DNA from 2 places in the Streptomyces sp. SAS_270 genome. Region 1 is predicted to be linked to the other one. Evidence: riboswitches for the same ligand, from Rfam matches in the RefSeq annotation. Region 1 holds a riboswitch; the other holds the start of a gene.
What was found. A riboswitch is a leader RNA that binds a small molecule or an ion and turns the genes downstream of it on or off. The one in region 1 is predicted to bind glycine.
Positions count from the first base shown of each region.

Region 2: it holds a riboswitch for glycine, as region 1 does, so the genes downstream of both, gcvP (aminomethyl-transferring glycine dehydrogenase) here and gcvT (glycine cleavage system aminomethyltransferase GcvT) in region 1, are expected to answer to the same signal.

Region 1 is NZ_JBMNDS010000032.1:48,709-59,968, reverse strand. Features, by position in the region: gene ACN6LB_RS21840 (dipeptide ABC transporter ATP-binding protein) at 1-635, opposite strand, end outside; gene ACN6LB_RS21835 (ABC transporter ATP-binding protein) at 659-1,753, opposite strand; gene ACN6LB_RS21830 (ABC transporter permease) at 1,750-2,748, opposite strand; gene ACN6LB_RS21825 (ABC transporter substrate-binding protein) at 2,866-4,647, opposite strand; gene ACN6LB_RS21820 (ABC transporter permease) at 4,712-5,725, opposite strand; gene ACN6LB_RS21815 (enhanced serine sensitivity protein SseB C-terminal domain-containing protein) at 6,086-6,883, opposite strand; gene ACN6LB_RS21810 (enhanced serine sensitivity protein SseB) at 7,087-7,851, opposite strand; gene ACN6LB_RS21805 (AAA family ATPase) at 7,943-8,677, opposite strand; glycine riboswitch at 8,830-8,930, shown strand; glycine riboswitch at 8,931-9,043, shown strand; gene gcvT (glycine cleavage system aminomethyltransferase GcvT) at 9,090-10,208, shown strand; gene gcvH (glycine cleavage system protein GcvH) at 10,318-10,695, shown strand; gene glyA (serine hydroxymethyltransferase) at 10,710-11,260, shown strand, end outside.
Region 2 is NZ_JBMNDS010000074.1:6,195-17,454, forward strand. Features, by position in the region: gene ACN6LB_RS35270 (FHA domain-containing protein) at 1-479, shown strand, start outside; gene ftsR (transcriptional regulator FtsR) at 522-1,277, shown strand; gene ACN6LB_RS35280 (bifunctional nuclease family protein) at 1,363-1,836, shown strand; gene ACN6LB_RS35285 (MerR family transcriptional regulator) at 2,054-2,689, shown strand; gene ACN6LB_RS35290 (DNA polymerase IV) at 2,814-4,280, shown strand; gene ACN6LB_RS35295 (PRC-barrel domain-containing protein) at 4,199-4,573, opposite strand; glycine riboswitch at 4,687-4,781, shown strand; gene gcvP (aminomethyl-transferring glycine dehydrogenase) at 4,964-7,849, shown strand; gene ACN6LB_RS35305 (DUF5999 family protein) at 7,983-8,189, opposite strand; gene ACN6LB_RS35310 (hypothetical protein) at 8,550-9,134, opposite strand; gene ACN6LB_RS35315 (glutamate--cysteine ligase) at 9,679-11,196, shown strand; gene ACN6LB_RS35320 (substrate-binding and VWA domain-containing protein) at 11,200-11,260, opposite strand, start outside.

The DNA of each region.
Region 1 (11,260 bases):
TCTAGCGCGGAGACCGGCTCGTCCGCCACCACCAGCTTCGGCCTGAGCGCGAGCGCGCGGGCGATGCCGATGCGCTGGCGCTGGCCGCCGGAGAACTCGTGCGGATAGCGGTTGTAGTGCTCGGGGTTGAGGCCCACGACCGACAGCAGCCGCTGCACTTCCTTCTTGACGCCGCCCTCGGGCGTGACGCCCTGGAGCTTGAAGGGAGCGCTGACGATCGTGCCGATGGTGTGGCGCGGGTTCAGCGACGAGTACGGGTCCTGGAAGATCATCTGGACGTCACGGCGCATCGGGCGCATGCCGTTCACACCGAGGTGCGTGATGTCCTTGCCCTGGAACTCGACCTTGCCGGCGGTCGGTTCGAGCAGCCGCGTGATCAGCCGGCCCATCGTCGACTTGCCGCAGCCCGACTCGCCCACGACGCCCAGGGTCTCGCCGGCCCGCACCTCGAAGTCGAGGCCGTCGACGGCTCGCACGGCGCCGACCTGGCGCTGCATGAGCCCCTTGCGGATGGGGAAGTACTTCTGCAGCCCGGTCACCTTGAGCAGGACCTCGCCGGGAGCGGCGTCCTTGGTGAGGGTCGCCACCGGGGCCGCGTCCTGGGCCGCGCCGTCGCTCTGTGCAGGGATGCTCACTGCCTTGTCCTCTGCGTTGTCACTCACAGCTTGGGCGCAATCTCTTCGATCCAGATACGCTCCCGCTGCTCCTGCGTCATGTGGCAGGCGGCCCAGTGCTTGCTGCCGACCTCGGTCAGCTCGGGGCGGACCGTGCGGGTGACGTTGTCCTTGGGGACGTCCGCGTACGGGCAGCGCGGGTTGAAGGCGCAGCCCGACGGGATGTTGATCAGGGAGGGCGGGGAGCCCTTGACCGGGATCAGGCGTTCCTGCTGGTCGCGGTCGAGGCGGGGCATCGAACCGAGCAGACCCCAGGTGTAGGGGTGGCGGGGCTCGTAGAACACCTTCTCGGCCGGGCCGCGCTCGATGCAGCGGCCGCCGTACATCACCAGGATGTCGTCGGAGAGCTCGGCGACGACGCCCAGGTCGTGGGTGATGACGATGACCGCGGAGCCGAACTCCTTCTGCAGGTCCCGGATGAGGTCGAGGATCTGCGCCTGGACGGTGACGTCGAGGGCGGTCGTCGGCTCGTCCGCGATGAGCAGTTCGGGGTTGTTCACCAGCGACATCGCGATCATCGCGCGCTGGCGCATACCGCCGGAGAACTCGTGCGGGTAGCTGTCGACGCGCTTGTCCGGCTGCGGGATGCCGACGCGGTCGAGCATCTCCACGGCGCGGCGCTTCGCGGTCTTCTTGTCGACGTCGTTGTGGATGCGGTACGCCTCCACGATCTGCTGGCCGATCGTGTAGTACGGGTGCAGCGCCGACAGCGGGTCCTGGAAGATCATCGCCATCTCACGGCCACGCAGCTTGCGTACGTGGTCGGGGTCGGCGGAGAGCAGTTCCGTGCCGTTCAGCCAGATCTCGCCGGAGAGCTGCGCCTTGCGCTTGCCGTACTGGCCGGCCGTGTGCAGGCCCATGATGCCGAGCGAGGTGACCGACTTGCCGGAGCCGGACTCGCCCACGATGCCGAGGGTCTTGCCCTTCTCCAGCTGGAAGCTCAGCCCGTCGACGGACTTGACCAGGCCGTCGTCGGTCGGGAAGTGCACCTTGAGGTCGCGTACTTCGAGGAAGGCGGAGGGGGCGGGCGAGTCCTTGACGGGCTCGGCCACCGCTCCGCTCTTGCTGAGTTCGGTCATGCGAGCCTCACTCGGGGGTCGATCGCGGCGTACAGGAAGTCCACCACAAGGTTGGCAACGATCACCGCGAGCGACGTGATCAGTGTGACGCCCAGGATGACGGGCAGGTCCTGGGTGCGGATCGCCTGGAGCACCGCCTGGCCGAGGCCGGGGAGGCTGAAGGTGGTCTCGGTGAGGATCGCGCCGCCGATGAGGGCGCCGAGGTCCATGCCGAGCATGGTGAGGATCGGCGTCATCGTGGAGCGCATGGCGTGCTTGCCGATGACGACGGGCTCGCGCAGGCCCTTGGCACGGGCGGTGCGGATGTAGTCCTCGCCCATGATCTCCAGCATGGTGGCGCGGGTGATCCGCGCGTACATCGCCGCGTAGAGGAAGGCGAGGGTGACCCAGGGCAGGATCATGCCGCCGAGATACCCGCCGATGCCGTCACTGAGCGGGACGTACTGGCCGTCGAACCACTTGAGTCCGAAGATGAAGACCGCCGAGGCCAGCAGACCGGTGAAGTAGATGGGGAGCGAGACGCCCGAGAGCGCGACGAACATCGCACCGCGGTCCCACAGGGTGCCCCGCTTGAGCGCGGAGAGCACACCGGCCGCGACACCGAAGAGCAGCCACAGCACGGCGGCACCGAGCGCCAGCCCCAGGGTCACCGGGAAGCGGTCCGTGATCTGCGGCCAGACGGCCTGCTCGGTACGGAAGGAGTAGCCGAAGCAAGGCGCCGAGCACTGCGTGACGTCGCCGCCACCCGAGTACGTACGTCCGACGAAGAGTCCCTTGAAGAACTCCCAGACCTGGACGAAGATCGGGTCGTCCAGCTGGAGCTTCTGCCGTACGCCCTCGATCGCCGCGGGGTCGGCCTGCTTGCCGACGAACATCGTCGCCGGGTCGACGCCCGCCCACTTGGGGACGAGGAAGAAGATGCCGAAGACCACCAGAATGATGACCACCAGCAACACTACTGCGGCGAAGAGTCGCCTGATGAGGTAAGCGAGCACTGCTCTCGGCCCGACGGCGGGACCGTGGGCCACCGGAGGTCTTCCGGTGGCCCACGGTTCACACCGCTCCGGCCTTCACCTGCCTTTCGTGCCTTATGGCGGGTGCGCCGGTCGGAATTACTTCACGCCCAGGCTGATGAAGTCGTACTGACCGCTGTAGTTGTCGGTCGTGTAGACGTTGGTCAGCCGGTTCGAGCGCCAGTTGATGAACTTCTCGAAGACGAAGGGCAGGTAGTAACCGCCCTCCATGACCTTGTGGTTGATCTCCGTGGACAGCTGGACCTTCTTGGCGGCGTCCAGTTCCTTCGCGTAGCTGTCGAACAGACCGTCGATGGTCTTGTCCTTGATCATCGCGAAGTTGTTGTTACCGCTGTCCAGGATGTACTTGCTGTCCCACAGCGGGAGACCGTAGCCCTGGATGGTGGGGAAGTCCGGACCCCAGCCCATGATGATGATGCCGTAGCCCTTCTTCTTCACGTTCGAAGGGCTGCCGATGATGCCGGCGGTCTGCGCACCGTCGTACTGGTCGATGTCGACGGTGATGCCGACCTTCTTCAGCGACGCCTGGAGCGACTCGGCCGTGGCGACCTCGACCGGCTTGTTGTTGCGGACCGCGATCGTGGTCTTGAAGCCGGACGGCTTGCCGCAGGCCTTCAGCTCTTCCTTGGCCTTGGCGACGTTCGCGGCACCGTCGTTCTGGGTGGCACCGTACGGGTCGTACTTCTGGCCCTCGGCGCCCGGGACGGACGGCGGGAGCATGTTGGTGCCGATGTCACCACCGGCGACCGGGCCACCGCGAGCGGTCTGCAGCGACTTGTGGTCGGCACCGTAGATGACGGCCTTGCGGCAGTGCTCGTTGTCGAACGGGGCGACCGTCTGCGGGAAGACCGCGTAACGGACGTAGCCGGAGACCGGGTTGTCCAGGTTGCCCTTGTGCTGCTTCAGGGCGGTGGTGCGGCCCTGCGGGGAGAGGCCGGTCTGCGTCATGTCCAGGTCGTAGTCGCCCTTGATCAGGCGCGAGTCCAGGTCATTGGCGTTGGTGAAGAAGTTGACCGTGACCTTGTCCGGGAGCGCCTTGCGCACCGGGTCCGAGGCCTGCTTCCACTCGGTGTTGCGGACGAGCGTCAGCGACTTGTTCGGCGTGTACGACTCGAACTTGTACGGGCCGGAGGAGAACGGGTGCAGGCCGTACTTGGACTTGGTGTCCTTGTCCTGGCGCACCGGCGACGACGAGGTCATCGCGAGGATTTCCTCGAAGTCCGAGTTGGCCGCGGGCAGCTTGAAGACGATGGTCTTGTCGTCGGGCGTCTCGATCGCCTTCAGACCCAGCTTGTCCTTGGACTTGTCCTTGTAGGGACCCTTGTACTCGCCCTTGGGGTCGAGGATGTCCTTCGCGTAGACCGGTCCGCCGGACAGCACGTCCTGCGCCCACTGACGCTCGATGCCGTACTTGATGTCCTTGGAGGTGATCGGCTTGCCGTCCTCCCACGTCACACCCTCACGCAGGGTGTACGTGTAGGTCTTGCCGTCGTCGGAGACCTTGGCGGTGCTGGTGGCGAGGTCCGGCGTGACCTTGGTGCCGCCGGCGCCCGGGGCCGTGGCGCCGGTGACGAGCTGACGGCTGTAGTAGCGCATGAAGTTCCAGGCGAACCCGTAGTAGCCGCGCGTGGTGTCCCACGAGTCGGCGTCCTGGGCGCTGGCGAACTTCAGCGTGCCGCCCGTCTTGGTGGAGGCATTGGCGACCTTGTTGTTACCGGCGTTGAAGCCGGCCGCGCCGCCCTTCTTGCCGTCACTGTTGTCGTCGCCGCCGCCGCACGCCGCCGTGCTGAGCAGTGCTGCGACCACGGCAGCTGCGGCCACGGCCTGCTTGCGCCGCCCTGTGGTGCGTTGGGTAGTCACGATCTCGGATCCTCCGTGTGTGTAGCGGCCCGTGGATAGGTCACGGGCCCGGGGGTACGGCAGTTCAGCGAGAACCCTTCGGGTCGAGCGCGTCACGCACGCCGTCGCCGAAGAGGTTGAAGGAGAGGACGGTGATGAAGATCGCTACACCGGGGATCACCATGTACATGGGGTCCGAGTCGTAGTAGTCGATCGCCGCGGAGAGCATCTGTCCCCAGGACGCCGTGGGCGGCTTGACTCCCACGCCGAGGAAGCTGAGCGCCGCCTCGGTGAGGATGTTGGTCGGGATCATCATCGTCGTGTACACGATGATGGGCGCGATCAGGTTGGGCAGGAGCTCCTTGAACAGGATGTACATCCGCCCGGCCCCGAGGCTGCGGGCAGCCTCGACGTATTCGCGCTCCCGCATCGACAGCGTCTGGCCGCGCACCACACGGCCGACATAGGGCCAGCCGAAGAATCCGATCACCAGGATCATCACGAACAGGCGCACGCCCGTGCCGGTCAGGCCCAGCATCTCGTTCGGCATGACCGAGACCAGCGCGATGATGAACAGCAGTTGCGGGAAGGCCAGCAGGCCGTCCATGACCCGGCTGATGACCGAGTCGATCCAGCCGCCGAAGAAGCCGGCGAGGATGCCCAGGACGGTTCCGAGGGCGATCGCGACGAGGGCGGACAGGAAGCCGACCAGGAGCGAGATGCGGGAACCGTAGATGATGCGGGCGAAGATGTCGCGGCCGCTGACCGGTTCGACACCGAGGAGGTGGTCCCCGCTGATGCCGCCCAGGGACCCCGTGGGGGTCGAGAAGAGCGGGTCGATGAGGTCCTCGTGGTGCGTCTCGGGGTCCTGCCCGACCAGGTTCGTGATCACGGGCGCGAGGATCGCGATCAGGATGAGCACGAGCACGACGACACCGCCCGTGAGGGCGAGCTTGTCCCGCTTGAGGCGCTCCCAGGCGATCCGCCCGAGGGAGCGTCCTTGTACCGCCGCCTTGGCCTCGGCAGCGCTCGCGGCCGCCGCTTCCTCGGCCGCGCTCGGGGCCGCGTCCGTGGTCGGCTCGTGCAATGGTGCCGTCATCGTGGCAGGGACCCCTCTCAACCGGCGGTGGCCGGCCCACACTTGCCGCTGTAGCGGCGTGATCAGTCCGTCGTACACAGGGACGAAGCCCCTGGAGCGGGAGTCTTCAACGCCTCGGCGATCTGTTGGAAGACGTGAAGGTGAATGGATGCCTAAACGTGATGCTGTCTGCGGGGTTCCGTTATCCGGACGGCGGGTAACGCGGGTCGGACGGCGGATATTTGACCCCTTAAGGCGCGGCGAGGCACTTAACCGGCGCGCCTATGTCATTACGGACATCTCGCTCGAAGACTTCGAGGCCGCAGGTCAGCTCACTGTCGACGCTCGCAGGAAAGGGTGCGCCGGGTGACCCTGCGGGGCTCAGTAGGCCCGCGGGTACCCGTATCCGCCGGCTGCCGGCGCCTGGGCCTGCGCCGGAGCGGCGTGTGCCTCGCGGTCGTAGAAGGGCCTGGCGTTGGCTCTCAGCCACATCGCCACCGGGTCGGACTCGTCGGACATCGCGACGGTCGAGACCGGCAGCCCGTCCGGCACCGCGGAGATGGACTGCTGCATCATCGCCCGCACCGAGTCGACGGCTGGCGGCGAGGTGTCGTACACATCGAGGCCGATGGCCAGGTACGGCGCCCCGTGCGCGGGCTGCACCCAGGCGCGGCGCAGCGAGCGCACCGCGGAGGTGCGGTGCGCGTTCTGCGTGAGCAGGGCGTAGAACTGCGGGATCTCGATGCCCGGCTCGGAGAGTTGGAGCGGACCGGCGGGCTGGCGCTCCAGGCCCGCGGCGATCCGGCGCAGATCCAGCCACGGGATGCCGACGCCGCCGCCGGGAGCGTGCGGATTGAGCCAGAGGCCGAATTGGTCAGGGTAGAGGGTGCGGGCGACGTCGAGTCCGTCCACGACCTCGTACGACCTGTTCCAGCCGCTGGCGGAGAGTTCCTGGGCGGAGGTGACGCACGGCGCGTACCCGTACCCGCCGACCTCCATGTTCCCGTACTGCGCGTCCGGGGATCCGGCCTGGCCGTGCCAGAGCAGCATCCAGACCTGGCCGGACGACGGGGTCGCGAGCGCGCGAAGGAGCGCCTCGTAGGCGTCGTAACGCCCGGGCGTCACCTGGCGCAGCATGTGCTCGACCTGCCCGGCCGCAGCCGTGCCCGACGCGCTCACCTTCAACCGCCCCTTCGCTCCACCATCACGACATCACAGCCGATATCGCAACCGGCGTCATCACCGGCATCACGACGAACTCGTCAACATTTCGACCGAGCCATGAAACCAGCTTAAGCGGCGATCCTGACAGCGACTTGACGCACACCGCGGGAGGTGTCCGCGCCGTTTTCCCCGCGGCCCGTGCCCCTCCCGGTGGGCGGTCAGTACCCGTGCTGGTAGAAGGGCCGCACCCGCTCGCGCATCCAGTCGCCGACCGGGTCCTGAGCCACGTCCATGAACACCATGTTCACCGGGCGGCCCACCGGCACCCGGCCCAGCGCGCGGCCCAGCGCGTCCAGCAGGAGCGTGCGGTCGGCCTCCCAGGCGGACAGTTCGACGCCGATGAACATCACCGGGTCGGAGGTCTCGATGGCGGCCAGGCAGCGGCGGGCGCTCAGCACCAGGCCGGTGGCCGCGAACTCCGCCGAGGCCGCGGCCAGGAAGTCCACCGGGTCCTCCTGCCAGTCCGGCTCGAACAGCCGCACCCGGGCGCCGCTCGCGGTGCCGTCCAGCGGGGTCCGGCCGGCTCGGCACAGTTCGGCGACCGCGAGGGGCGGCAGCGGGATGCCGACCAGGCCGTCCGGGTTCACGGCGATGCCGACCTGCGGGGGCAGCCCGCGGGCGAACTCGACGGCGGGCGCGATCGTGTACGACATGTGGCCGCCGACGACCTGGCGGAACTGTTCCTCGGAGCTGAAGACGGGCACGTACGCCTGCCCTTCGATCTCCAGCGTCGGCAGGTCGAGCGGGCCCTGGTGCGGGCCGCCGCCGTTGGGCAGCGGGATCCAGAGGAAGCTGCGGCCGAGGACCTCGACGATGCGGCCGCCTGCGGAGGGCACCCCGAGGGCCGCGGCGAGCACCTCCTCCAACTCGTTTCCGGGCCAACCGCCGTGCGGATGGGGGTGCGCCTGTGCCGGGATGTCCATCTGCCTACCGCCTGCTCCGAACCACTGTTCCGGCTCGAAAGGTTAATGGGTTCATACGAAGCTCTCCGCTGCGAAACCTCCGCCCGACCGCTCAGCCGCCGAAGTCGATCCGCCGCAGCACGTCCGCCGCGTCCCGGTCGATGAGCACCGCCGAGCCGCAGCCCTCCGGGAGGTCGCCGTTCTCGACCGAGCGCAACAGCCGGGCGGCGGCGCCGCGATGACGGGCGAACGCGTACCGCGAGACACCTCGGCCGCGCTCGCGCTGGCCCTCCAGGGCGGTGTCCGGGGTGACGTCGAGCAGCAGGAGGTGCAGGGTGCCGCCGCGGCGGCGGGCCTCGCGGGCGAGCCAGCGGCGCACCCAGGCCTGCGTACCGCAGTCGTGCACCACGGCTGCGGTGCCGGCGCGCAGCACACGACGCAGACCCGCGTAGTGCGCGAGGCGGACGAGGGGGCGGTAGACCGCGTACGGCAGTCGGCGGGCGATCCGCTCGTCCCAGCGGTCGCGGGTGTCCTGCGAGTCGACGCGGGCGCCCGTGACGGCACGCCGCATCAGGGTCGACTTCCCGCTGCCGGGAAGCCCGGTGACGACGACGAGGTCGGCCGCGCCGAAGCTCAGGCCGTGCGGGCTGCGTCCGGCGCGCTCGCGCAGATCACGGACGACGGCTCCCGGCCGCGCACCGCACGCCTCCCGGGCCGGAGCGCCTGGCTGATCGGGCAACGCGACACCCGAGGTCGTCGCGTACGACGTCGTCCGATACGCCGAGGTCCGGTACGCCGAGGTCCTGTTCACCGTGATCGTCCTCCCCTTGGGTCTGGAGATCCCCATCCCCGTCGAGTGTAAAGAGAAGGTAATGCGCGGTGCCTCTGTTTTCCGTCCTCTTCCTGCAACAGCCCTGCTACAGGCGGCTGTGCGGGGTACCGCTGCCGTGCCGGGCGACCGCGTGCAATGATGTGCGCGCCAACTGCATACCGGCCGCTTGAATCCGCGCGGGAGAGTTCCGGGTACGTACGTCTGCCCGGACGCCGAAGGAGCAAGTCCCTCCCTTGAATCTCTCAGGCCCCGTTACCGCGCGGGCGAGGCACATCTGAAAAGCGGGCCGCTCTCCGGCGGCCCCACCCAAGGTGCAAGTCATGTCCACCGTTTCGCGGGGTCGTGATGAACCTCTCAGGTTCCGATGACAGATGGGGAGGAACGCCTCGCCGTCTTGCCTTGCCGTCATGCCTTGGGAGCCCCACCGATGAGCAGTAACGCACCCCGTCTGACCGCGCTCGATGCCCTGCATCGCTCGCTCGGCGCGACGATGACCGACTTCGCGGGCTGGGACATGCCCCTGCGGTACGGCTCCGAGCGCGACGAGCACCTCGCCGTCCGCACGAAGGCGGGCCTCTTCGACCTCTCCCACATGGGCGAGATCACCGTCACCGGCCCCGAGGCCGCAGCGCTCCTCAACCACGCGCTGGTCGGCAACATCGCCTCGGTCGGCGTCGGCCGCGCCCGCTACACGATGATCTGCCGGGCGGACGGCGGCATCCTGGACGACCTGATCGTGTACCGGCTCCAGGAGCACGAGTACATGGTGGTCGCCAACGCCTCCAACGCGCAGGTCGTGCTGGACGCCCTGGTGGAACGTGCCGCCGGCTTCGACGCCGAGGTCCGCGACGACCGTGACGCGTACGCCCTGATCGCCGTGCAGGGCCCCGAGTCCCCCGGCGTCCTGAAGTCCCTCACCGACGCCGACCTCGACGGCCTCAAGTACTACGCCGGTCTGCCGGGCACGGTCGCCGGCGTCCCCGCCCTCATCGCCCGCACCGGCTACACCGGCGAGGACGGCTTCGAGCTGTTCGTGAAGCCCGAGCACGCCGTCGAGCTGTGGCAGGCGCTGACCAAGGCCGGCGAGGGTGTCGGCCTCGTCCCCTGCGGCCTGTCCTGCCGCGACACGCTGCGCCTTGAGGCGGGCATGCCGCTGTACGGGCACGAGCTGACGACGGAGCTGACGCCGTTCGACGCCGGGCTCGGGCGGGTCGTGAAGTTCGAGAAGGAGGGCGACTTCGTGGGGCGTACGGCTCTGGAGGCCGCCGCCGAGCGCGCCGCCTCCGAGCCCCCGCGCGTTCTGGTCGGTCTGATCGCCGAGGGCCGCCGGGTCCCGCGCGCCGGGTACCAGGTCGTCGCCGACGGCCAGGTCATCGGCGAGGTCACCTCCGGCGCTCCCTCCCCCACCCTCGACAAGCCGATCGCGATGGCGTACGTCGACGCCGCGCACGCCGCGCCGGGCACCGCCGGTGTCGGGGTCGACATCCGGGGCAGTCACGAGCCGTACGAGGTCGTGGCGCTGCCCTTCTACAAGCGCCGGAAGTAGACACTGGCCGCGGGCCCGGACCGACCCCGCGCCCCGCTTCCGGGCTCACCAGCAGCCCCTGCAGTCCCCCATTCACCAGCACTCCCCTGCGTACAGGAGAATTCAGGCCATGAACAACCCCCAGCAGCTGCGTTACAGCAAGGAGCACGAGTGGCTGTCGGTCGCCGAGGGCGGCGTCGCGACAGTCGGCATCACCGAGTTCGCGGCCAACGCGCTCGGCGATGTCGTCTACGCCCAGCTTCCGGAGGTCGGTTCCACGGTGACCGCGGGTGAGTCCTGCGGTGAGCTGGAGTCGACCAAGTCGGTGAGCGACCTGTACTCCCCGGTCAACGGCGAGATCACCGAGATCAACGAAGACGTGGTCAACGACCCGTCGCTGGTGAACTCCGCGCCCTTCGAGGGCGGCTGGCTGTTCAAGGTACGCGTCACGGACGAGCCGGACGACCTGCTCTCCGCCGACGAGTACACCGCCTTCTCCGCCGGCTGAGGATCGTAGAACCCATGTCGCTTCTGAACACACCCCTGCACGAGCTGGACCCGGACGTCGCCGCCGCCGTCGACGCCGAACTGGACCGGCAGCAGTCCACCCTCGAAATGATCGCCTCCGAGAACTTCGCTCCGGTCGCCGTCATGGAGGCCCAGGGCTCGGTCCTCACCAACAAGTACGCCGAGGGCTACCCGGGCCGTCGCTACTACGGCGGCTGCGAGCACGTCGACGTGGTCGAGCAGATCGCCATCGACCGCGTCAAGGCGCTCTTCGGCGCCGAGCACGCCAATGTGCAGCCCCACTCGGGCGCCCAGGCCAACGCCGCCGCGATGTTCGCGCTGCTCAAGCCCGGTGACACGATCATGGGCCTGAACCTCGCGCACGGCGGGCACCTGACGCACGGCATGAAGATCAACTTCTCCGGCAAGCTGTACAACGTGGTCGCCTACCACGTCGACGACGCCACCGGCCAGGTCGACATGGCCGAGGTCGAGAAGCTCGCCAAGGAGTCCAGGCCGAAGCTGATCGTGGCCGGCTGGTCCGCCTATCCGCGCCAGTTGGACTT
Region 2 (11,260 bases), on a different contig from region 1:
GCTCCAACTGTGGTGCGCCGCTGCGGCCCGGAGTGGCCGCCGAGCGTCCGTCCGAGACGACGTCCACGATCTCCATCTCCGGTCTTGAGGCGTACGACGCCGAGGTGACGGGGCAGACGGCGTCGCCGGCGCTCTCTCCGGAGGCGCAGGCGGCCGTAGACGCGCTGCCGCTCGGCTCGGCGCTGCTGGTGGTGCGCCGCGGTCCGAACTCGGGCAGCCGCTTCCTGCTGGACGGCGAGCTGACCACGGCGGGGCGTCATCCGCAGAGTGACATCTTCCTGGACGACGTGACGGTGTCGCGTCGCCATGTGGAGTTCCGTCGCGGTTCGGACGGGGCGTTCACGGTGGCCGACGTAGGCAGCCTCAACGGTACGTACGTCAACCGGGAGCGGATCGACTCAGTCGCGCTGTCCAACGGCGACGAGGTGCAGATCGGCAAGTACCGGCTGGTCTTCTACGCGAGCCAGCGGGGCATCTGACCGTCCTCCGGACCCGGTCCGGAGGGATCCCCAGGAAGGTCCATGCTTCAAACACCGAGCGGCGGTGCGGGTAGCGGCACCGCCGCCGCGGACAGTGGGCTGATGAGCATCGGCACGGTGCTCAATGCGCTGCGTGACGAGTTCCCCGAAGTCACCATCTCCAAGATCCGTTTCCTGGAGTCGGAGGGGCTCATCGAGCCGCAGCGGACCCCTTCGGGGTATCGCAAGTTCAGTGCCGCCGACGTCGAGCGGCTGGGCCACGTCCTGAGGATGCAGCGGGATCACTATCTGCCGCTGAAGGTGATCCGCGAACATCTCGACGCCCTGGAACGTGGTGAGCAGGTGCGCCTGCCGTCCCTGGGGCGCCAGCGCGACTCCGGCGACGCGGAGCCCGCTGTCGACCTCTTCGGTGAGGCCGAGACGCCCACCGTCGCGCGGGTGGGGCGGGCCGAGCTGCTCGCCGCCGCCGAGATCGAGGAGCAGCAGCTCGAGGAGTGGGAGTCGTACGGGCTCGTCGCACCGCTGCCGGACGGGGCCTACGACGCCGAGGCGGTGACGGTCGCCTCGCTCGTCGTCGAGTTGGGGCGGTTCGGGATCGAGCCGAGGCATCTGCGGGTCATGAAGGCGGCGGCCGACCGCGAGGCGGGCCTTGTCGACCAGGTGGTGGCCCCGCTGCGGCGCCACCGCAATCCGCAGACCAGGGCGCACGCGGAGGCCCGTACGAAGGAACTGGCGGGCCTCGCGGTGAAGCTGCACGCCGCGCTGGTGCAGACCGCGCTCGGCGTACGGCTGCCCTGAACCGGAGTGCCGGCCGGCGGCCGGATCGTCCACCCGTTCTGTGCCCGACTACCCAAACATCCCGGGCACGGCCTAGGGTTGCTGTGTGAACGAGCTCGATGTCGTAGGTGTCCGGGTCGAAATGCCCTCCAACCAACCGATCGTGCTCCTGCGTGAAGTGGGAGGCGACCGCTACCTCCCCATCTGGATCGGGCCGGGGGAGGCGACGGCGATCGCCTTCGCACAGCAGGGCATGGCCCCCGCGCGACCGCTGACCCACGACCTGTTCAAGGACGTGCTGGAAGCCGTCGGTCAGGAACTCACGGAAGTACGCATCACCGATCTGCGTGAGGGCGTCTTCTACGCGGAGCTGGTGTTCGCGAGCGGGGTGGAAGTGAGCGCCCGGCCGTCCGACGCCATAGCGCTGGCGCTGCGCACCGGCACGCCGATCTACGGCAGTGACGGAGTGCTCGATGACGCCGGCATCGCGATCCCGGACGAGCAGGAGGACGAAGTGGAGAAGTTCCGCGAGTTCCTCGACCAGATCTCGCCCGAGGACTTCGGGACCAACAGCCAGTGAGGCCGCCGGGCGGCAGGCGGCCGGATTGGCAATTGCCTGCGGCCAGTGTGGCGTGCTGCCGTCCGTCGTCAGAGCATTCGGCTAGCCTTTCCCCGCGGTGGAGCACGGGAAACCACTCCTAGGGTGATTATCACTCGGCGTGCCGAGTGTGGCGATCGTTGACGCGCCCCTGGTGACTGCCTACCGTCGAGAGGGCAGGTCAAGGACGGAGGTCGGCGTGAGAAGCAGCGGCGACGGTACGGCTGGGGGTGCCCCCGGACGCAGTCTGGGGGAGAGCAGCCCGTACCCGCTTCACGGCAGCGCGGCCGGTCATGTTCCGCAGCGGCCGACGGCAGTGTCCGGCGAGGGAGGGGCCGTTTCCGAGGAGATCGGGTATCGCGGTCCCACGGCGTGTGCTGCCGCGGGCATCACCTATCGGCAGCTGGACTACTGGGCCAGAACAGGTCTCGTCGAGCCCAGCGTGCGGCCCGCCTACGGGTCGGGGACACAGCGTCTGTACAGCTTCCGGGACGTCGTCGTCCTGAAGATCGTGAAGCGCTTTCTCGACACCGGGGTTTCGCTGCAGAACATCCGCACGACCGTCCAGCACCTCAGGGAGCGCGGCTTCCGGGATCTGGAGCGGATGACGCTGATGAGCGACGGCGCGACCGTCTACGAGTGCACCTCGCCGGACGAGGTCCACGCGCTGCTCCAGGGCGGCCAGGGCATCTTCGGGATCGCCGTGGGCGTGGTGTGGCGGGACGTGGAGAGCGCACTCTCACAGCTGCACGGGGAGCGTGTGGACACCGGCGAGACGCTGGTCGGGCCCAACCCGGCGGACGAACTGGCGCGGCGCCGCAATCGCGCGGTCTGATACGTCTGACAGCCGGCAGGGACGGGATCAGCGGAGTGTCCTGACGTCCGGGATCAGCAGGTTGTGCGCGATGATGCCCCGGCGTGCCGGGGCATTGTCAGTGGCGTAGGGCAGCATCGGAGATGTGAGAACCACGCCCACGATCCTGCATCTCGACATGGATGCCTTCTTCGCCTCGGCAGAGCAGGCAGCCAAGCCGAGCCTGCGCGGGAAAGCGGTTGTGGTGGGCGGGCTCGGGCCGCGCGGTGTGGTCGCCACCTGCTCGTACGAGGCACGGGTTTTCGGGGTGCATTCGGCGATGCCCATGGCGCAGGCACGCAGGCTCGCGCCGAACGCCGCGTACCTGGTGCCGCGCTTCGGGCTCTATCGCGAGGTCAGCGAGCAGGTGATGGGGCTGCTGGGGGCGCTGTCGCCGCTGGTGGAGCCGCTCAGCCTGGACGAGGCGTTCGTGGACCTGGAGGCCGGGGGGACGGCCTGGGACGAGCGGTCGGCGCGTTTGACCGGGGCGAAGCTGCGCGCGGACATCCGGGCTGTGACGGGGCTGACCGGATCGGTGGGGCTGGCCGCCTCGAAGATGCTTGCGAAGATCGCCTCGGAACAGGCGAAGCCCGACGGGCTCGTCGTGATAGAGCCGGGCACCGAGCGGGCGCTGCTGGGGCCGATGTCGGTGCGCACCCTGCCGGGCGTCGGTCCGGCGACCGGGGACCATCTGCGGCGGGCCGGGATCGGCACGGTCGAGGAGATCGCCGAAGCGGGCGAGGACGAGCTCGTACGGCTGCTGGGCAAGGCTCACGGGCACGCGCTGTACGCCATGGCGCTGGCGCACGACGAGCGCCCCGTGGTGGCCGAGCGGGAGACGAAGTCGGTCTCGGTCGAGGACACGTACGACGTGGACATCCACGACCGGGTCCGGGTCGGCCTGGAGGTGCAGCGGCTCGCCGACCGGTGTGTGCAGCGGCTGCGCGGTGCGGGCCTGTCGGGGCGGACGATCGTCCTGAAGGTGCGGCGGTACGACTTCTCGACGCTGACCCGCTCGGAGACGCTGCGCGGGCCCACGGACGACATGGCGGTGGTCCGGGAGGCGGCTGCGCGGCTGCTGGAGGCCGTGGACACCACGGGAGGCGTGCGGTTGCTGGGCGTCGGGGTGTCGGGGCTTGCCGACTACACGCAGGAGGACCTCTTCGCGCAGGCGCAGGCCGCAGCGGGGGAGCGGGCGGCGCAGGAGCATCCCGAGGAGGAGCCCGCGGAGGAGGCCGTCGTGGAGCAGGTGCCGGTCGCCGAGCGGCGCTGGCCCGCGGGGCACGACGTACGGCATGCCGGGTACGGGCACGGCTGGGTGCAGGGCAGCGGGCTCGGGCGGGTCACGGTGCGGTTCGAGACGCCGTACTCCGAGCCCGGGCGCGTGCGGACGTTCCGGACCGACGACCCGGATCTGGAGCCGGCGGACCCGCTGCCGTTGGTGGCGCGAAGACCCGAGGAGCCGGGGCCCGTGGCCGCGGAGGAGGGGTCTCAGGTCTCTTCGGTGCCCGCGAGCCGGCCGAAGTCGAGGTCCGGTGGAAACGGGGGCGGGGAGGCCACGTCGAGTCCGTAGTGGTGGTAGAGCTGGATCTCCTGCTCCGGTGAGAGATGGCGGCCGACGCCGAAGTCGGGAGCGTCCTTGATCAGGGCCCGCTCGAAGGGGACCCGGAGGGTGCCCTCGACGAGCTCGCTGGGCTCCAGGGGCACGAAGGCGTCCCTGCTGAACAGGCCGGTGCGTATGGCCGCCCACTCAGGAACGCCGGTCGCGTCGTCGAGGTAGACCTCGTCGATGGTGCCGATCCTGGTGCCGTTGCGGTCGAGTGCCTTGCGGCCGATCAGGTTGCGCGGATCGATGTCGGTCTGCACGGGCCCTCCACTTGGTCGCAAGTCATCCGTAAGCACTACAAAAGAGCACATTGGGCGAGGTGGCCACTCGAAGGCTCGTGCGTTGTCCCCGCTGGTAGGCTGGCACCGGCTGCTGACCCCGTGCGGGAGAGTCTCCAGACATCATCGGAGACGCCGAAGGAGCAAATCCTCCCCGGAATCTCTCAGGCCCACGTACCGCACGGACGAGGTCACTCTGGAAAGCAGAGCGGGTGTCAACGGCTCCCGCTCTCACCGACGGTGAAAGCCGGAGCGTCGAGCACAGTCGACGGTCCGGTGAAGCTCTCAGGTTGAGATGACAGAGGGGGAGGCCGTCGGGGTACCCGTGCCGTGGTGCCCCTCGAAGGTCGTATCGACCAGGAGGCCTCCGTAATGACCGCCAGTCGCATTCCGCTCTCCGAGCTCGAACAGGGCATCCCCTTCGAGCAGCGCCACATCGGCCCCGACCACGAGGCCCGGGCCAAGATGCTCGCGCAGGTGGGATACGGCTCGCTCGACGAGCTGACGGCCACCGCGGTACCGGATGTCATCCAGAACGCCGACGCGCTCGGCCTTCCCGGTGCCCGCACCGAGGCCGAGGTGCTCGCCGAGCTGCGCTCCCTCGCCGACCGCAACCAGGTCCTCGGTTCGATGATCGGCCTTGGGTACTACGGCACCTTCACGCCTCCGGTGATCCTGCGCAACGTCATGGAGAACCCGGCCTGGTACACCGCGTACACGCCGTACCAGCCGGAGATCTCGCAGGGCCGCCTGGAGGCGCTGCTGAACTTCCAGACCGTGGTCGCCGAGCTGACCGGACTGCCGACGTCGGGTGCCTCGCTGCTCGACGAGGGCACCGCTGCCGCCGAGGCCGTGGCCCTGTCGCGACGGATGGGCAAGAACAAGAAGGGCCTCTTCCTCGTCGACGCGGACACCCTGCCGCAGACCGTCGCCGTGATCCGGACGCGCGCCGAGCCCACCGGTGTCGAGGTCGTCGTCGCCGACCTGAGCGGCGGCATCCCCGCCGAGCTGGCCGAGCGCGAGATCAACGGCGTGCTGCTCCAGTACCCGGGCGCCTCCGGTGCCGTACGTGACATCAAGCCGGTCATCGACCAGGCGCACGCGCTCGGCGCGGTCGTCACCGTCGCGGCCGACCTGCTCGCCCTCACGCTGCTCACCTCGCCCGGTGAGCTGGACGCCGACATCGCCGTCGGCACGACGCAGCGCTTCGGTGTCCCGATGGGCTTCGGCGGCCCGCACGCCGGTTACATGGCGGTGCGCGAGAAGTTCGCGCGCAGCCTGCCCGGGCGGCTCGTGGGTGTCTCCGTCGACGCCGACGGCCACAAGGCGTACCGGCTCGCCCTGCAGACGCGGGAGCAGCACATCCGCCGGGAGAAGGCCACCAGCAACATCTGTACGGCTCAGGTGCTGCTCGCCGTGATGGCCGGCATGTACGCCGTCTACCACGGGCCGCAGGGGCTCAGGGCGATCGCCCGGCGCACCCACCGCTACGCCACGATCCTCGCCGGGGGTCTGAAGGCGGGCGGCGTCGAGGTCGTGCACGGCTCCTACTTCGACACGCTCACCGTGCGGGTGGCGGGCCGCGCCGCCGAGGTCGTCGCCGCCGCGCGCGACAACGGTGTGAACCTCCACCTCGTCGACGCCGACCAGGTCTCGATCTCCTGCGACGAGACCACCACGCGGGCCCAGCTGGACGCCGTCTGGAGCGCGTTCGGCGTCGAGGGCGACATCGAGGCCCTGGACGCTGCGACCGAGGACACGCTGCCGGCCGACCGGCTGCGCACCGACGAGTACCTCACGCACCCGGTGTTCCACCAGTACCGCTCCGAGACGGCGATGCTGCGCTACCTGCGCAAGCTGTCCGACCGCGACTACGCGCTGGACCGCGGCATGATCCCGCTGGGCTCCTGCACCATGAAGCTCAACGCGACCACCGAGATGGAGCCGGTCACCTGGCCCGAGTTCGGTCAGCTGCACCCCTTCGCGCCGGCCGAGCAGGCGCAGGGCTACCTCACGCTCATCCACGAGCTGGAGGATCAGCTCGCCGAGGTCACGGGCTACGACAAGGTCTCGCTCCAGCCGAACGCGGGCTCCCAGGGCGAGCTGGCCGGGCTGCTCGCCGTGCGCGGCTATCACCGCGCCAACGGTGACGAGCAGCGCACCGTCTGCCTCATCCCGTCCTCCGCGCACGGCACCAACGCCGCGAGCGCCGTGATGGCCGGCATGAAGGTCGTCGTCGTGAAGACCGCCGAGGACGGCGAGATCGACGTCGAGGACCTGCGCGCCAAGATCGAGCAGTACCGCGACGAGCTGTCGGTGCTGATGATCACGTATCCCTCGACGCACGGAGTGTTCGAGGAGCACGTCGCCGACATCTGCGCCCAGGTGCATGAGGCCGGCGGCCAGGTGTACGTCGACGGGGCCAACCTCAACGCCCTGGTCGGCCTTGCCAAGCCGGGTCACTTCGGCGGCGACGTCTCGCACCTGAACCTGCACAAGACCTTCTGCATCCCGCACGGCGGCGGCGGCCCGGGCGTCGGCCCGGTCGGTGTGCGCGCGCACCTGGCGCCGTATCTGCCGAACCACCCGCTGCAGCCCGCCGCCGGTCCGGAGACGGGCGTCGGCCCGATCTCGGCCGCGCCCTGGGGCTCCGCGGGCATCCTGCCGATCTCCTGGGCGTACGTCCGGCTGATGGGCGGCGAAGGTCTCAAGCGCGCCACGCAGGTGGCCGTGCTGTCCGCGAACTACATCGCCAAGCGCCTGGAGCCGCACTACCCGGTGCTGTACACCGGCCCCGGCGGCCTCGTCGCCCACGAGTGCATCATCGACCTGCGCCCGCTGAGCAAGTCGACCGGTGTCAGCGTCGACGACATCGCCAAGCGTCTGATCGACTACGGCTTCCACGCGCCGACGATGTCCTTCCCGGTGGCCGGCACGCTGATGATCGAGCCCACCGAGTCCGAGGACCTGATCGAGCTGGACCGTTTCTGCGAGGCGATGATCGCGATTCGCGGGGAGGTCGAGAAGGTCGGCTCCGGTGAATGGCCCGCGGACGACAACCCGCTGCGCAACGCGCCGCACACCGCTGCCGCGCTCGGCGGGGAGTGGGAGCACGCGTACACCCGCGAGGAGGCCGTCTTCCCGGCCGGTGTCTCGGCCGCGGACAAGTACTGGCCGCCGGTGCGCCGCATCGACCAGGCCTACGGCGACCGGAACCTGGTCTGCTCCTGCCCGCCGCTGGACGCGTACGAGGACTGATCACCGCGCAGGACGCGGGCGCTCACGAGGAGTAGTCGACCTCGGACATGCGTCGGGGCCGGTTCGGAGGGTGTTACTCCGGGCCGGCCCCTCTTGTGTCCGGGCGGCCAGGCCGCCCGTCGTGCGCTGCCGCTCAGGCGGCCGTCATCACCTGGTCGATGCCCATGGGGCGGTGCGGGGCGATGATCTGGCCGTCGGGCAGGAGCTCACCGGTGTCCTCGAAGAGCAGAACGCCGTTGCACAGCAGGCTCCATCCCTGCTCCGGGTGGTGCGCCACGAGACGGGCGGACTCCCGGTCGGCGGATTCGGCTGTCGGACACGGTGGCTGGTGCTGGCACATTGATGGGATCTTTCGCTGGGTTGTGATGTCAGTGATCGCTGTGGTGTCTGTCCCGCGGCTCGACATGCTCATGGCCGCCCCCCGTTGGTGTGTGGTCTGAACCCAGTGTTGCCCTACGGACGTCAATCCGCAGGGATTTGACAGCAGCGCTCCTCACAGGTTGATGACGCATCACCCGTGCGGACGGTTCATCCCAACTGCACTGTCTCTTCGGGTGGTTCGACGTGGCCGAATGGGGCTAGTCCGGTGGGGCGAGGAGCGCGTTTTGCCTCGTACGAGCGCTGCGTGGCCCGAACGAGCGGCGTGCCCCGCTGCCGGTGACGGCGGCGGGGCACGGGAGGAGAGGCGGCGCGGGAGCGCTCAGGCCGGCGAGCTGAGAAGTGGCGCGGGGGCGAGGCGGAGGGTGAGGACCGGGAGCAGCTCGGCGACGCGGTGCGGGCGGTGCGCGGCGATGCCGGGCGGGGCCGGGGCCAGCGGCACGAGGAGATCGGTGGCGGCCGGATGGCCGGTGGCGCCGTCGGCGGTGCAGTCCCCGTGCAGCCACAGGGTGAGCATGTACAGCTCGGGCACGGACAGCAGGCGTGCCTGGTAGGGCTGTTTCATGTTCTCGGCCTGGCGCAGGGCGCGTTCGGTGGCGGTGACGTAGGGGCCTTCGAAGAAGTGCGAGAAGGCCCAGCCGTCCGGGGTCAGCATGGTCTCCGCGGCGGCCACGGCACGGTCGCCGCAGCGGATCAGGAAGCGCCACCCGGCGAGCCGGGTCGTGGACGCGCCCGCTGGGGTGATCCGGTCGAGGACGTGCAGGGGCAACGGGAGTTCGGGGGTGGCGGGTCCCTGGGCCTTGCGCAGGGACGGAGTGCGCGCCTCGCGGACGGCGGTGGGGGAACCGAGGGCCGTGAGGACGGTGCGCAGGGCGGGCGCGGGAGCCGGGGGTACGTGCAGCGGCATGGTGGGTCGCCTCTCATTTCGACAGGCACAGTGGCGCGAGGGCGGGGGCGGACGGCGCTGTCAGCTCTCGGGGTCAGAGGGGCGGGGATCCGTACCCTGCCGACGAGGTGCTGCCTGCCGCGCGCACTTCGACATCAGGATCCGGGACCACGAGTGCCTACTCTCTGCCTCGTTCGCGGAGTTTATACGACACGTGTTCAGACGGTGTTTCATCTAGTCGCACGGAATATGAAGAGCAAGGCGTAAATCGGCCATGGAAACGAGAAGTTCATCCCGATTCCACGCCGGTGCGACACGGTGACCTCGGAATATTTCGCGGAAGCGGTCGGCTGATTCTCGTCGGCGTTTTTCACGAGATCGTGAGGGAGTGAAACTGCACATTGCCTCATGCCTGGTGAATGTGCCCCCGGACGGTCGGTTCCAGCCTAGCGGGCGACGGTCCCGTCCGGGGCGTTATTGATCGCCCTGCCTGGGCATCATCCCACGTGACCCTGTACGCCGGGAGCCGGAACGCCGGCCCGCCCATCCGAGGAAGGACACTTCGATGGGGGAGAAGGTCGTGGCAGGGCCGTTCGACCTGTCCGATCGCCAGCGGTACCGCGCCAAGCTCCAGCAGTGTCTGGCGGGGCTGGCGAGGTTGCTGGAGGAGAAGAGGTTCGACCGCCCGAAGAATCTCATGGGTCTGGAGATCGAGCTGAATCTCGCAGGCCCCGACGGCATGCCGAGAATGATGAATGCGCAAGTACTCGAAAGGATTGCGAGCCGCGATTTCCAAACAGAACTCGCCATGTTCAATCTGGAAGTCAACATAGCTCCACACCGACTGGGTGGGCGGGTATTCGACCGGCTCACGGAGGAACTGCGCACCTCCCTCGCCTATGCGCATCGGAAAGCTGGAGAGGTCGACGCCGGAATCGTGATGATCGGGATTCTGCCGACGCTCGGGCAGGAGGACCTGGTCTCCTCGAACCTTTCCGACGTCGACCGCTACACGCTGCTCAACGACCAGATCGTGGCCGCCCGCGGCGAGGACTTCGCTCTCGACATCGACGGCGTGGAGCGGCTGGTCTGCACCTCGAGGTCCATCGCGCCGGAAGCCGCCTGCACCTCCGTGCAGTTGCACCTCCAGGTCACCCCCGCCAGGTTCCCGGACGTGTGGAACGCCGCGCAGGCCGTCGCCGCCGCGCAGGTCGCGATCGGCGCCAACTCGCCCTTCCTGTTCGGCCACGAGCTGTGGCGCGAGTCGCGGCCCCCGCTGTTCCAGCAGTCCACCGACACCCGGCCGCCCGAACTCGTGGCCCAAGGGGTGCGGCCGCGGACCTGGTTCGGGGAGCGGTGGATCTCCTCGGCGTACGACCTCTTCGAGGAGAACCTGCGCTTCTTCCCGGCGCTGCTGCCCATCTGCCAGGAGGAGGATCCGCTCGGCGTGCTCGACGCCGGCGGCGTCCCGACGCTCGCCGAGCTGGTGCTGCACAACGGCACGGTGTACCGCTGGAACCGGCCCGTGTACGGCATCGCCGAGGGCGTCCCGCACCTGCGCGTCGAGAACCGTGTGCTGCCCGCGGGCCCCACCGTGACCGATGTGGTCGCCAACGCGGCCTTCTACTACGGGCTCGTCCGCGCGCTCGCCGAGGAGTCGCGCCCGGTGTGGACGCGGCTGCCGTTCGCGTCCGCAGCCGCCAACTTCGACGCGGCCTGCCGGCACGGCATCGACGCAACACTGGAGTGGCCGCGACACGGACGCTACGGCGGCACGACGCGGGTGGAGGCGGTGGCTCTGGTCCGCGACGAGCTGCTGCCGCTCGCCGCGGCGGGGCTGGACGCCTGGGGGATCGAGCCGGCCGACCGCGACTTCCTGCTGGGGGTCATCGAGGCCCGGTGCCGGCTGCGCACCAACGGGGCGACCTGGCAGGCGGCCACCTTCCACGAGGCCCTGGAGCGTGGCCTCGGGCGGGATGCGGCGCTGGCGGCCACCACCAGGCGCTACTGCGAACTGATGCACCTCGGGGAACCCGTGCACAGCTGGCCGGTCGGGCTGCCGGAGCCGGTGTCCCTGGCGTGAGACTCAGCTCTGGCTGCCCGCCTCGACGATGGCCTTCAGGATCACCGAGTGGATCTGCGCGGGA